DNA from 3 places in the Amycolatopsis sp. La24 genome. Region 2 is predicted to be linked to each of the others. Evidence: riboswitches for the same ligand, from Rfam matches in the RefSeq annotation. Region 2 holds a riboswitch; each other region holds the start of a gene.
What was found. A riboswitch is a leader RNA that binds a small molecule or an ion and turns the genes downstream of it on or off. The one in region 2 is predicted to bind S-adenosylmethionine.
Positions count from the first base shown of each region.

Region 1: linked by a shared signal. The riboswitch ahead of thrC (threonine synthase) and the one ahead of PUT80_RS44680 (aminotransferase class V-fold PLP-dependent enzyme) in region 2 are both predicted to bind S-adenosylmethionine.
Region 3: linked by a shared signal. The riboswitch ahead of PUT80_RS45250 (ATP-binding cassette domain-containing protein) and the one ahead of PUT80_RS44680 (aminotransferase class V-fold PLP-dependent enzyme) in region 2 are both predicted to bind S-adenosylmethionine.

Region 1 is NZ_JARACH010000044.1:59,894-63,139, forward strand. It holds gene PUT80_RS32055 (DMT family transporter) at 1-56, opposite strand, end outside; gene rpsT (30S ribosomal protein S20) at 449-709, shown strand; gene holA (DNA polymerase III subunit delta) at 810-1,781, opposite strand; SAM riboswitch class I at 1,913-2,046, shown strand; gene thrC (threonine synthase) at 2,060-3,246, shown strand, end outside.
Region 2 is NZ_JARACH010000103.1:13,972-17,217, forward strand. It holds gene PUT80_RS44675 (hypothetical protein) at 1-282, shown strand, start outside; gene PUT80_RS44680 (aminotransferase class V-fold PLP-dependent enzyme) at 443-1,774, opposite strand; SAM riboswitch class IV at 1,815-1,929, opposite strand; gene PUT80_RS44685 (potassium/proton antiporter) at 2,026-3,246, opposite strand, start outside.
Region 3 is NZ_JARACH010000111.1:3,017-6,262, reverse strand. It holds gene PUT80_RS45255 (hypothetical protein) at 1-77, shown strand, start outside; gene PUT80_RS45250 (ATP-binding cassette domain-containing protein) at 187-1,200, opposite strand; SAM riboswitch class I at 1,416-1,506, opposite strand; gene rsmA (16S rRNA (adenine(1518)-N(6)/adenine(1519)-N(6))-dimethyltransferase RsmA) at 2,066-2,908, opposite strand; gene PUT80_RS45240 (resuscitation-promoting factor) at 3,002-3,246, opposite strand, start outside.

The DNA.
Region 1 (3,246 bases), on a different contig from region 2:
CACACGGCGTGCACGACCGCGGCGACGAGGACCATGGCGAGGGCTGTGGTGTTCATCCGGACCCCTTCAGGTTTTCAGCGCACGCTGAAGACCGGGTCCTCCAGGCTTTTGTCCCGTCAGATGAACGGCGGGGCTCTGTCTCCCGCCGAAGGTGCCGCTCGGACCAGGCCCGCCCGCCCTCGTTGTCTTCGCGACCCGCTCTGCGGGACCACGGGCAGGCGACGGAACCCTAGGCACTACCGGACCCCACCGTAACCGAGACGGGGCCGCGATGCCGAGCGTTTGCCTGCTCCGGGGCCGTCGGCAACGCCGCGAACAGGGCTGTTAAGATTTTCGACTGTTGCCGTGCGGCATTCCGTCAGGGAGGAAACCCGGCAGTCCCTCGGGACTGATCCGGAGCCACACGAACGCGGCAACGACCTTCACCGAGTGAAAGAGGAACGCCTCCATGGCCAACATCAAGTCGCAGGTCAAGCGCATCACGACGAACGAGAAGGCGCGGCAGCGCAACCTGGCGATCCGGTCCTCGGTGAAGACCGCGATCCGCAAGTTCCGCGAGGCCGCCGAAGCCGGTGACAAGGACAAGGCCCTCGAACTGCAGCGCGACGCCGCTCGCAAGCTCGACAAGGCCGTCACCAAGGGCGTCATCCACGCCAACCAGGCCGCGAACAAGAAGTCGGCTCTCGCGAAGCGCGCGAACCAGCTCTGAGCGCAGTCTTTCCGGAAGGCCCGGCGGCTTCGGCTGCCGGGCCTTTCCGTGTCCTGGGGACCGGCTCGGCTCTCCTCAAGGCGTTCCCGGCGCCGGGACGTCAGCGGTCGCCCTTGGCCGCGACCACGTCGAGGACCGCGCGCTGCAGCGCGTAGTTCGCGTCGGCCGCCGCGCCCTTGACCTCGGCGTTCAGCCGCGCCACGACGCGCATCGCGGTCGCCAGGCCGTCCTGGCCCCAGCCCCGGGACTGCCCTTGCGCCTTGCGGATCTTCCACGGCGGCATGCCGAGCTCGCCCGCCATCTGGTTCGGGTTGCCGCGCCCGGCCGCGGACACGCGAGCGATCGTGCGGACCGCGTCGGCCAGCGCGTCGGCGATCAGGACGTGCGGGACGCCCAGTTGCATCGCCCACTGCAGGGACTCCATCGCGGCGGCCCGGTCGCCCGCGACGGCCTTCTCGGCCACCGCGAAGCCGGTCACGTCGGCGCGTCCGGTGTGGTAGCGGCGGACCGCCCGCTCGTCGACGACTCCCCCGGTGTCGGCGACCAGCTGCGTCGCCGCCGAGGACAGTTCGCGCAGGTCCGAGCCGACCGAGTCGAGCAGCGCCATCAGGCCCGCGGCGTCGATCTTGCCGCCCGCGCGGCGCACCTCGTTGCGGACGAACGCCTCGCGCTCGGCCGGTTTGGTGAGCTTCGGGCATTCGGTGATTTCCGCGCCCGCCTTTTTCAACGCGCCCGGCAGCGCTTTGGCGGCTTTGCTCCGCCCGCCGCCGCTGTGCACGACCACGAGGACGATGCCGTCGGCAGGCGCCTTCACGTACGCGAGGACCGCGTCGGACAGCTCCTGCGAGATGTCCTGCGCCGACTCCAGCACGATCACGCGCCCCTCGGCGAACAGCGACGGGCTCACCAGCTCGGCCAGCACAGGCGGTGTGAGATCGGACACCCGCATGCGCGTGAGGTCGGCCGTCGGGTCCGCGGCCTTGGCCGCGTCGAGGGACGCTCGCACAGCCCGTTCGATGAGCAGTTCTTCCTCGCCCGTGACGAGGTGCAGCGGCGCGGGTGCGGTGGTCACCCGGCCATCTTCTCACCCGGCCGCCGGGCCGCCCGCTCCGGTGATGTGGGCCGCCTCCGTGGCACGAGCTGATCGGGATGTCGTACGGTGTAGCCGAGGACGCGCCCACCGGCGCTCCGACAACCGAATACCGCTCATCCAGAGGGGCAGAGGGAACGGCCCGACGAAGCCCCGGCAACCGGCGTACAGCCTGTCATCCCGCGATCGCGGGGTAGCTGACGACCACGGTGCCAATTCCGGCCCGCTTCGGCGGGGCAGATGAGGAAAGGAACCTCGCGATGACTGCAGCCCTCAGCGCCACCTCCGCCAACAAGACGATCGACCTCGGTCCGGCCGTCGAACTGGTGTCGAAGGAAGAAGGGCACCGGCAGCCGCTCGCTCCGGAATTCGTCTCCGTCGAAGACTTCTCGCCGCTCGAGGTCGCCTACGACTTCGGCCGCGTCCGCCGCGAGGACATCGAGGCGGGCCCGCGCAACATCTGGCGTTACAAGAAACTCCTTCCCGTCCCCTCGACCGTCGAGGAGACCCCGAACACCGAACCCGGCTGCACCCGGCTCGTGCGCGCCGACCGGCTCGCGAAGGAGCTCGGCCTCAAGCGCGTGTGGGTCAAGGACGACACCGGCAACCCCACGCACTCGTTCAAGGACCGCGTGGTCGCCGTCGCGCTCGCGGCCGCCCGCGAGTTCGGTTTCGAGGTCCTGGCGTGTCCCTCGACCGGCAACCTGGCCAACGCGACCGCCGCCGCGGCGGCCCGCGCCGGCTGGCGGTCGGTCGTGCTGATCCCGAAGAACCTCGAACGCGCGAAGATCCTCACCACCGCGGTCTACGACGGCGACCTGATCGCCGTCGACGGCAACTACGACGACGTGAACCGGCTCGCCACCGAACTGGCCGGCGAGCACCCGAAGTGGGCGTTCGTGAACGTCAACGTCCGCCCGTACTACTCCGAGGGCTCGAAGACGCTCGCCTACGAGGTCGCCGAGCAGCTCGGCTGGCGCATCCCCGAGCAGATCGTCGTGCCGATCGCCTCCGGTTCCCAGCTCACCAAGGTGGACAAGGGTTTCCGCGAGCTGGGCCAGCTCGGTCTCGTGGACGCCAGCCCGTACAAGGTGTTCGGCGCGCAGGCCACGGGCTGCTCGCCGGTCTCCACCGCGTACCGCAACGGCCACGACGTGGTCCAGCCGGTGAAGCCGGACACCATCGCCCGTTCGCTCGCGATCGGCAACCCGGCCGACGGCCCGTACGTGCTCGACGTGGTCAACCGCACCGGCGGCGCGATCGAGGACGTCACCGACGAAGAGGTCGTCGAAGGCATTCGGCTGCTCGCGCGCACCGAAGGCATCTTCACCGAGACCGCGGGCGGCGTCACCGTGGCGACCGCGAAGAAGCTCGTCGAAACCGGCAAGCTCGACCCGGACGCGGAAACCGTCCTCCTCATCACCGGCGACGGCCTCAAGACCCTCGA
Region 2 (3,246 bases):
GCCCTCGACCTCTCCCCCACCAGCGACCTCCCGCTCTGGGCCGCCCACTGGCTGGCCGACGGCGAGGACGGCGAGCACCTGCGCCACCTGGCCGGGCTGTCCCGCAGCGAACCGCGGGAAGTCCACGACGTGCAGGAGGCGGCCTTAGCCGACTGCCGCACGCCCATTCCCGCCGTGGCCGACGCAGCCGAAGCCGCGTTCACTCACCTGGCCCGGCTGTTCCTCAACGGCCATCTCAGCGAACGCGGCCTGCTGAACGACCTGCACTCGGACTGTGTTTGATGGCGTCGGCTCCGCCGCCGCGGCGGGATCGCCCTTAAGCCGACGTTTGGGCTGAGCGACGCGAGGGGCCTTCGGCCTGTCACGCCGCTCAGCCCAAACGTCGGCGCGATCCCGCGTTGTGGTCACGTTTCCTGTCGCGCCAGTCCCAGCACCCGCCCCGTCAGGCGCAGAACGGCGGCAGCTCCCGCGGGTCCCCGACCGGCGCCCACCGCCCGTCCACCTTCGCGTACTCCCACCGGGCTCCCCGGGCCACGATCTGCCGCAGCGCCAGCACCAAGCGGTCGACGTGTTCCTCGGTGCTCCCCAGCCCGAGGCTCACCCGGACCGCCTGCTGGCCCTCGCTTCCGGCTTCCCGGATCAGCCGCCGGGCGGCCACGTGCGCGCAGAACGCCCCGTCCCGCACGCCGATTCCGTACTCGGCCGACAGCACCGCGGCCAGCCATCCGGGCTCGAACCCGTCGACCACGAAGCTCACCGTGCCGACCCGGTCCACCGGCGCGTCGAAGAACCGCAGCTCGGCGAAACCCGGCAGGCTCTCAAGCCCCTTGCGCAACCGCTCCAGCAACGCGGCCTCATGCGAACCCACGGCATCCCACTGAGCTGCCAGCTGCTCGCAAGCCACCCCGAGCGCATACACGCCAACGGTATTCGGCGATCCGGCCTCGTGCCGCTCTTCGCCGCTGTTCCACACCACGGCTTCCTCGGTCACCAGTTTCGTAGCGCCACCACCGGCCAGGTACGGCTCGGCCGCCCGCAACCAGTCGCTGCGCCCGATCAGCGCACCGGCCCCGAAGGGCGCGTACAGCTTGTGCCCGGACAGCGCGACGTAGTCAACATCCAGCTCCCGCAACGAAATCTGCCGGTGCGGAGCGAGCTGTGCGGCGTCGAGGGCCACCCGGGCGCCGTGTTTCCGGGCCACCGCAGCGATCTCGGCCACCGGCAGCAGCTCACCGGTCACATTGGACGCACCGGCGACGACCACCAACCGCGGCCCCTGCGGGCATTCCGCGAGCGCTTCGTCCACAACGGACACCGCGGCGAGCCGGGTCCGCGGCAGCTGCACGCGCCGGACGTTCGGGCCGCGCCACGGCAGCAAGGCCGCGTGGTGCTCGCTGTCGAACACCACCACGGAAGTCTTGCGCGGCAACGCTTTCGCCAGCAGGTTGAACGCGTCCGTGGTGTTGCGGGTGAAGATCACCGAGTCGCCGTTGCGAGCGTCCACGAACCGGCGCAGCACGTCGCGCGTCCGCTCGTAAAGCCGCGTCGAGACCTGCGAAGCGAAGCCCGCGCCGCGGTGCACGCTGGCGTACCAGGGAAGGAACTCGTCGACCGCCGAACGCACGGCGTCCAGACACGGCGCGCTCGCCGCGTGGTCGAGGTTGGCGTAACCGATGTCGCCGCCGGTGACCAGCGGGACCCGCAGCGTCGCACCGGCGACAGCGGGAACGGCAGCGGCAACAGTTTCCGTGGACCGGTCGAGTGCGAGAGTCATGACGGCGCCTCCTCGGCGTTCCGGGGGACCCCCGGCGAGGGGCCCGCGCTTGCCCGCCGCACTGCGCGACCGGCCTGGTCCTCACCCGGGGCACCCCACCGCGGTAGGAGGGTTGCCGGCCAGCAAGCCGGGGCTTCGCGCTGGCACTCATGACCTGGAACCGAAGATAGCGGACGACCCCCGGGAGAAACCAGACCCGTCTCGTGATCTGAGACGGCAGTCACAGGGCGTGTCCACAAAGGACAGAAAGATCAGGCTCCGGATTCCCCGTGCCAGCGCGCGAGGCGGCCGGCCCGGTCGACGGCCCGGATGCGCCGTTCGGTCGCGTCGCGGTCGGCGGCGGTCGTGACCACCAGAAGCTGGTCCTCGACCTGCAAGCGGCTCGTTTTCTGCGGCGTGAAGCCCGTCCCGCCGCGCACCACGAGACTGACCGTCGCCCCGGCGGGCAGCCGCAGCTCCGACAGGTACACGCCGTGCAGCTTCGACCCCTTCTGAATGCGCACCTGCAGCAGTTCGGCGCCGAGCTCGTCGAGCGGGGCGGCGTCGACCTCGATCTCGTGCGCCTGCGTCGCCTTCGCCAGCCCGAGGATCCGCGCGAGCGGGCTGAGCGTCGCGCCCTGCAGCACGGTGAGCACGATGACGAGCACGAAAACCGCGTCCACGAGCCGTTGCGCGCCGGGCACGCCCTCGGACAGCGGGATCATCGCGAGCACGATCGGCACCGCACCGCGCAAGCCCGCCCAGGACAGGAACACCTGATCCCGCCACGGCAAGCGGAACGGCAGCAGCGACAAGACCACCGACAGCGGCCGGGCGAGCAGCAGCACCACCGCGCCCGCGACGAGGCCGGGGATGAGCGTTTCGAGCAGCCGGGTCGGCGACGCGAACAGGCCGAGCAGCACGAACAGCCCGATCTGCGCGAGCCAGCCGAGCCCTTCGGCGAACGACAGGGTGTCCGACCGGTGCGGCAGCTTGGAATTCCCCAGCACCAGGCCGGCGACGTAGGTGGCGAGCAGGCCGGACGCGTGCGCCAGCTGTCCCGAGGAGTACGCGAGCACGCACACCGCGACCGTGGCGAGCGGGTACAGGCCGGTCGCCGGGAGCGCGGCCCGGCGCAGCGCCTGCGCGCCCAGCCAGCCGAACGCCAGGCCGAGCACGAGGCCGGTGAGCAGTTCGTAGACCACCAGCAGCGGCAGCGACCAGTCGACCGCCTCGCCGGACGCGAGCACGACGACCGCGATGTAGGCGGGCGCGTCGTTGATGCCGGATTCCAGTTCCAGCGCGCCGACGAGCCGTTTCCCGACCCCGGCCGTGCGCAGCACGGAGAACACCGCCGCCGCGTCGGTGGACGCGAGAACCGCGCCCCACAGCAGGGCGAGCCGCCAGTCGAGGCCGAGCAGCCAGTGCAATGCCGCGCCGGTGACCGCGATGCTGATCACCACGGCCACTGTGGACAGCAGGATTCCGGGCCC
Region 3 (3,246 bases), on a different contig from region 2:
CGCACGCGGATCCGGAGCTGGCGGAGATCCTGCGCCGGAGCGACCACAATGGACAGACTTCAGGACACTTGTCCTGAAACTTTGACCCGGCGACCTGATTCCTGGGGCGACGCGTCCCGCGAACGCGACGAGGGCCGCCCCAATCAAATGGGACGGCCCTCGGAAAACCGCTCAGTTAAAAGGAAATCAGGCGGCGACGACGCTCTGCGGACCGCGAGCCGGCTGGCTCACGTGCGCGCCCCGGTCGGAGATCCAGGACAGCGCGGCGTCGGCCCGCTCGCCGCGGACGCCGAGGCGGAACCGGGCGATCGGAGTGTCCCCGATGCGGGTGAGGCCGCCGCCGATGGTGGCGAGCTCCACGTCGAACCGGCTGGCCGCCTCGGGCAGCAAGGCGCCCACCGAAGCGAAACCGATCAGCACGACGTCGACCGCGCGGTCGTACTTCGCGGACTGGGCGCGCGAGGTCTCGACCGACGGCAGCACCGCCTGCGCGGTCCAGCTGTCCGGCGTCGAGATGAGGTCGAGCACCGTGCCGCGCTCGACGATCGCGCCGTTGTCGAGCACCGCGACGTCGTCGCAGACCCGGCGGACGACGTCCGCGTCCGGCGTGGTGACGACGACCGTCACGCCCAGCTCGGCCCGCGCGCGGTCGAGCACGGCGAGCACCGCGCCCGCGTCCTCGGCCGCGACCCCGGCGGTCGGGTCGTCCGCGAGCAGCACGGCCGGTCCGGCGGCGAGCGCCCTGGCGACCGCGACCCGGCGGAGCTGGCCGTCGGTGAGTTCTTCCGGCTTCTGCCCGGCGCGGGCGGTGAGGCCGACCAGGTCGAGCAGCGAGCCGACCCGGCTGCGCCGCTGCGGGCCGTCGACGCCGAGCTGCTCCAGCGGGCTGGCGATGTTGCCCGCGATGGTGCGCTCGGCGATCAGCTCCGGCTTGGTCCCGACGACACCCAGCTGGCGGCGGATCTCCCGCAGCCGCTTGCCGTCGAGCGTCGCGGTGTTGAGGCCGTCGAGCCGCACGACGCCGCGGTCGGGGCGCTCCTGCAGCGCGATGCAACGGGCGAGGGTCGACTTGCCGGAACCGGACGGACCCACGACCCCGAACAGCGAACCGGCTTGCACGTCGACACTCACGTCGCGCAGCGCGGCGACCCGATTTCCGTGGAAGGGAAAGGACTTGGACACGTTTTCGACAGTGATCACGAAAGGGCTCCAGGCAAACGAGGCGCGGCGCCGATTCCGGGCGCGCCAGGCGTCATCGAATTACCGTCCACTGTGGACGGCGCAAGAAACTGCGGAAAAAACGATCAGGCGATGACCATGGAGCGTTGACACGCACATACCGAGCGGCGACCTTCGTCGACTACGCGCCGGCGGGTCAGCAGGAGCGGGCGGGTGACCCTCTTCATCGAAAACAGCCTCCATCGGTCCTGGCGGTAGCACCTGCCCTGCGGAGGGTGGTTGCTGCGACTTCGGCGAGCCAGGTCTCTCAGTCGCTCGGGATGGACGCTTTCGAGTAAAGCCGATCCCATTGGCTGAACGCAAGCGCGTTGGTGCAGATCACACGTCTGGTGGTGCCCGCATACCGGAACACCGCGTCCAAAAACCGGAAGCCCGGAACCTCGGCCGCCGAACAGTGCCTCGACCTGCGAAACGCTCGTCACGGGCGCCGGCGGCGAACGGGTTCGTTCCACTGTGGACGATCAAGGATCTTTGTGGAACAAGAGTTTTCTCGTTGTCAAGGGGCGATGGTTCGCGAGCCTCGACGCGCGGTGCACCGGGGTCTCGACCGAGCCGAGATAGGTCAGCGAAGCGAAGCACCTCGGGTCAGCCCCGCGGAACAATCCCAGGCGTGGAGCAGGCCGACTCCCCCGAATGCCGAGCTGCTCGTCACAGGTGGAGGGCTGTTTCAGCCGTGCTCGCGTGATCACCAAGCGTAGCCAGGCAGCAGGGGATGACCCACAATCAGCGACGACACAAGATCATCGAAGAACGCAGCGAAACCAGGGAATACCTGCTCCGACGCCGCCGTTGGAAGTCGCAAGGCGAGCACCCTGGGGGAGGTGGGTCACATTCCGGCAGCCGCGATCCGCGCGAAAGCGTGCACGTCCAACTGCTCCCCGCGCGTCTTCGGGTCGATTCCAGCCTCAGCGAGCAACTCGCCAGCCCGCTCGGCAGAACCAGCCCATCCGGCCAGCGCGGCCCGCAATGTCTTGCGCCGCTGGGAGAACGCCGCGTCGACCACCGCGAACAGCCGTGCCCGATCCACTCCGGAAACCGGGTCGGTCCGGGTGAACGAGACCAGAGCGGAATCGACGTTCGGCACCGGCCAGAACACCGCGCGCGGCACGGCGGCCACCTTGCGCGCGGGCCCGTACCAAGCGAGCTTCACGCTCGGCACGCCGTAAGTGCGGCTGCCCGGCCCGGCCGCCATCCGGTCGGCGACCTCGGTCTGGACCATGACGAGCCCGCTGCGCAGCGACGGCAGCTCGGCCAGCAGATGCAGCACCACCGGCACCGCGACGTTGTACGGCAGGTTCGCAATGATCGACACCGGCTCAACGGGCAGATCAGCCGCCCGCACCCGCAGCGCGTCGGCGCCGACGACGGTCAGCCGGTCCGCGGCCTCAGGCGCGCGCTCGGCCACTGTGCGCGGCAGGCGGGCGGCCAGCACCGGATCGATCTCCACAGCGACGACCTGAGCGCCCGCGGCCAGCAGGCCCAGCGTCAGCGAGCCGAGACCGGGCCCGACCTCCAGGACGACGTCCCCTGGCTGCACGCCGCCGAGTTCGACGATGCGGCGGACCGTGTTGGGGTCGTGCACGAAGTTCTGCCCGAGTTTCTTCGTGGGCCGGACGTCGAGTTCGTCGGCCAGCCCGCGGATTTCGGCAGGCCCCAGCAGTTCCACCACCGGACGAGCCTACCCAGCGGCGGCGCGGCGGACGAAAACAGGCGGCCGGGAGCGCGAGGCTCCCGGCCGCCTGCCGGAAAATCAGAGCGTGGCTCAGGCCTTGTAGCCGCAGCCCCAGGCGCTGTAGCCGCCGCGGGCGTCGCGCACCTTCTCGGCGATCGCGATCTGCTGCTCGCGGGTCGCCTTGTCGGCAGTGGGGGCGTACTGCTGGCCGCCGTAGGCGTTCCAGGTCTGCCGGTCGAACTGCAGGCCGCCGTAGTAGCCGTTGCCGGTGTTGATCGACCAGTTGCCGCCCGACTCGCACTGCGCGATGCGGTCCCACGCGCCGGTGTCGCCGA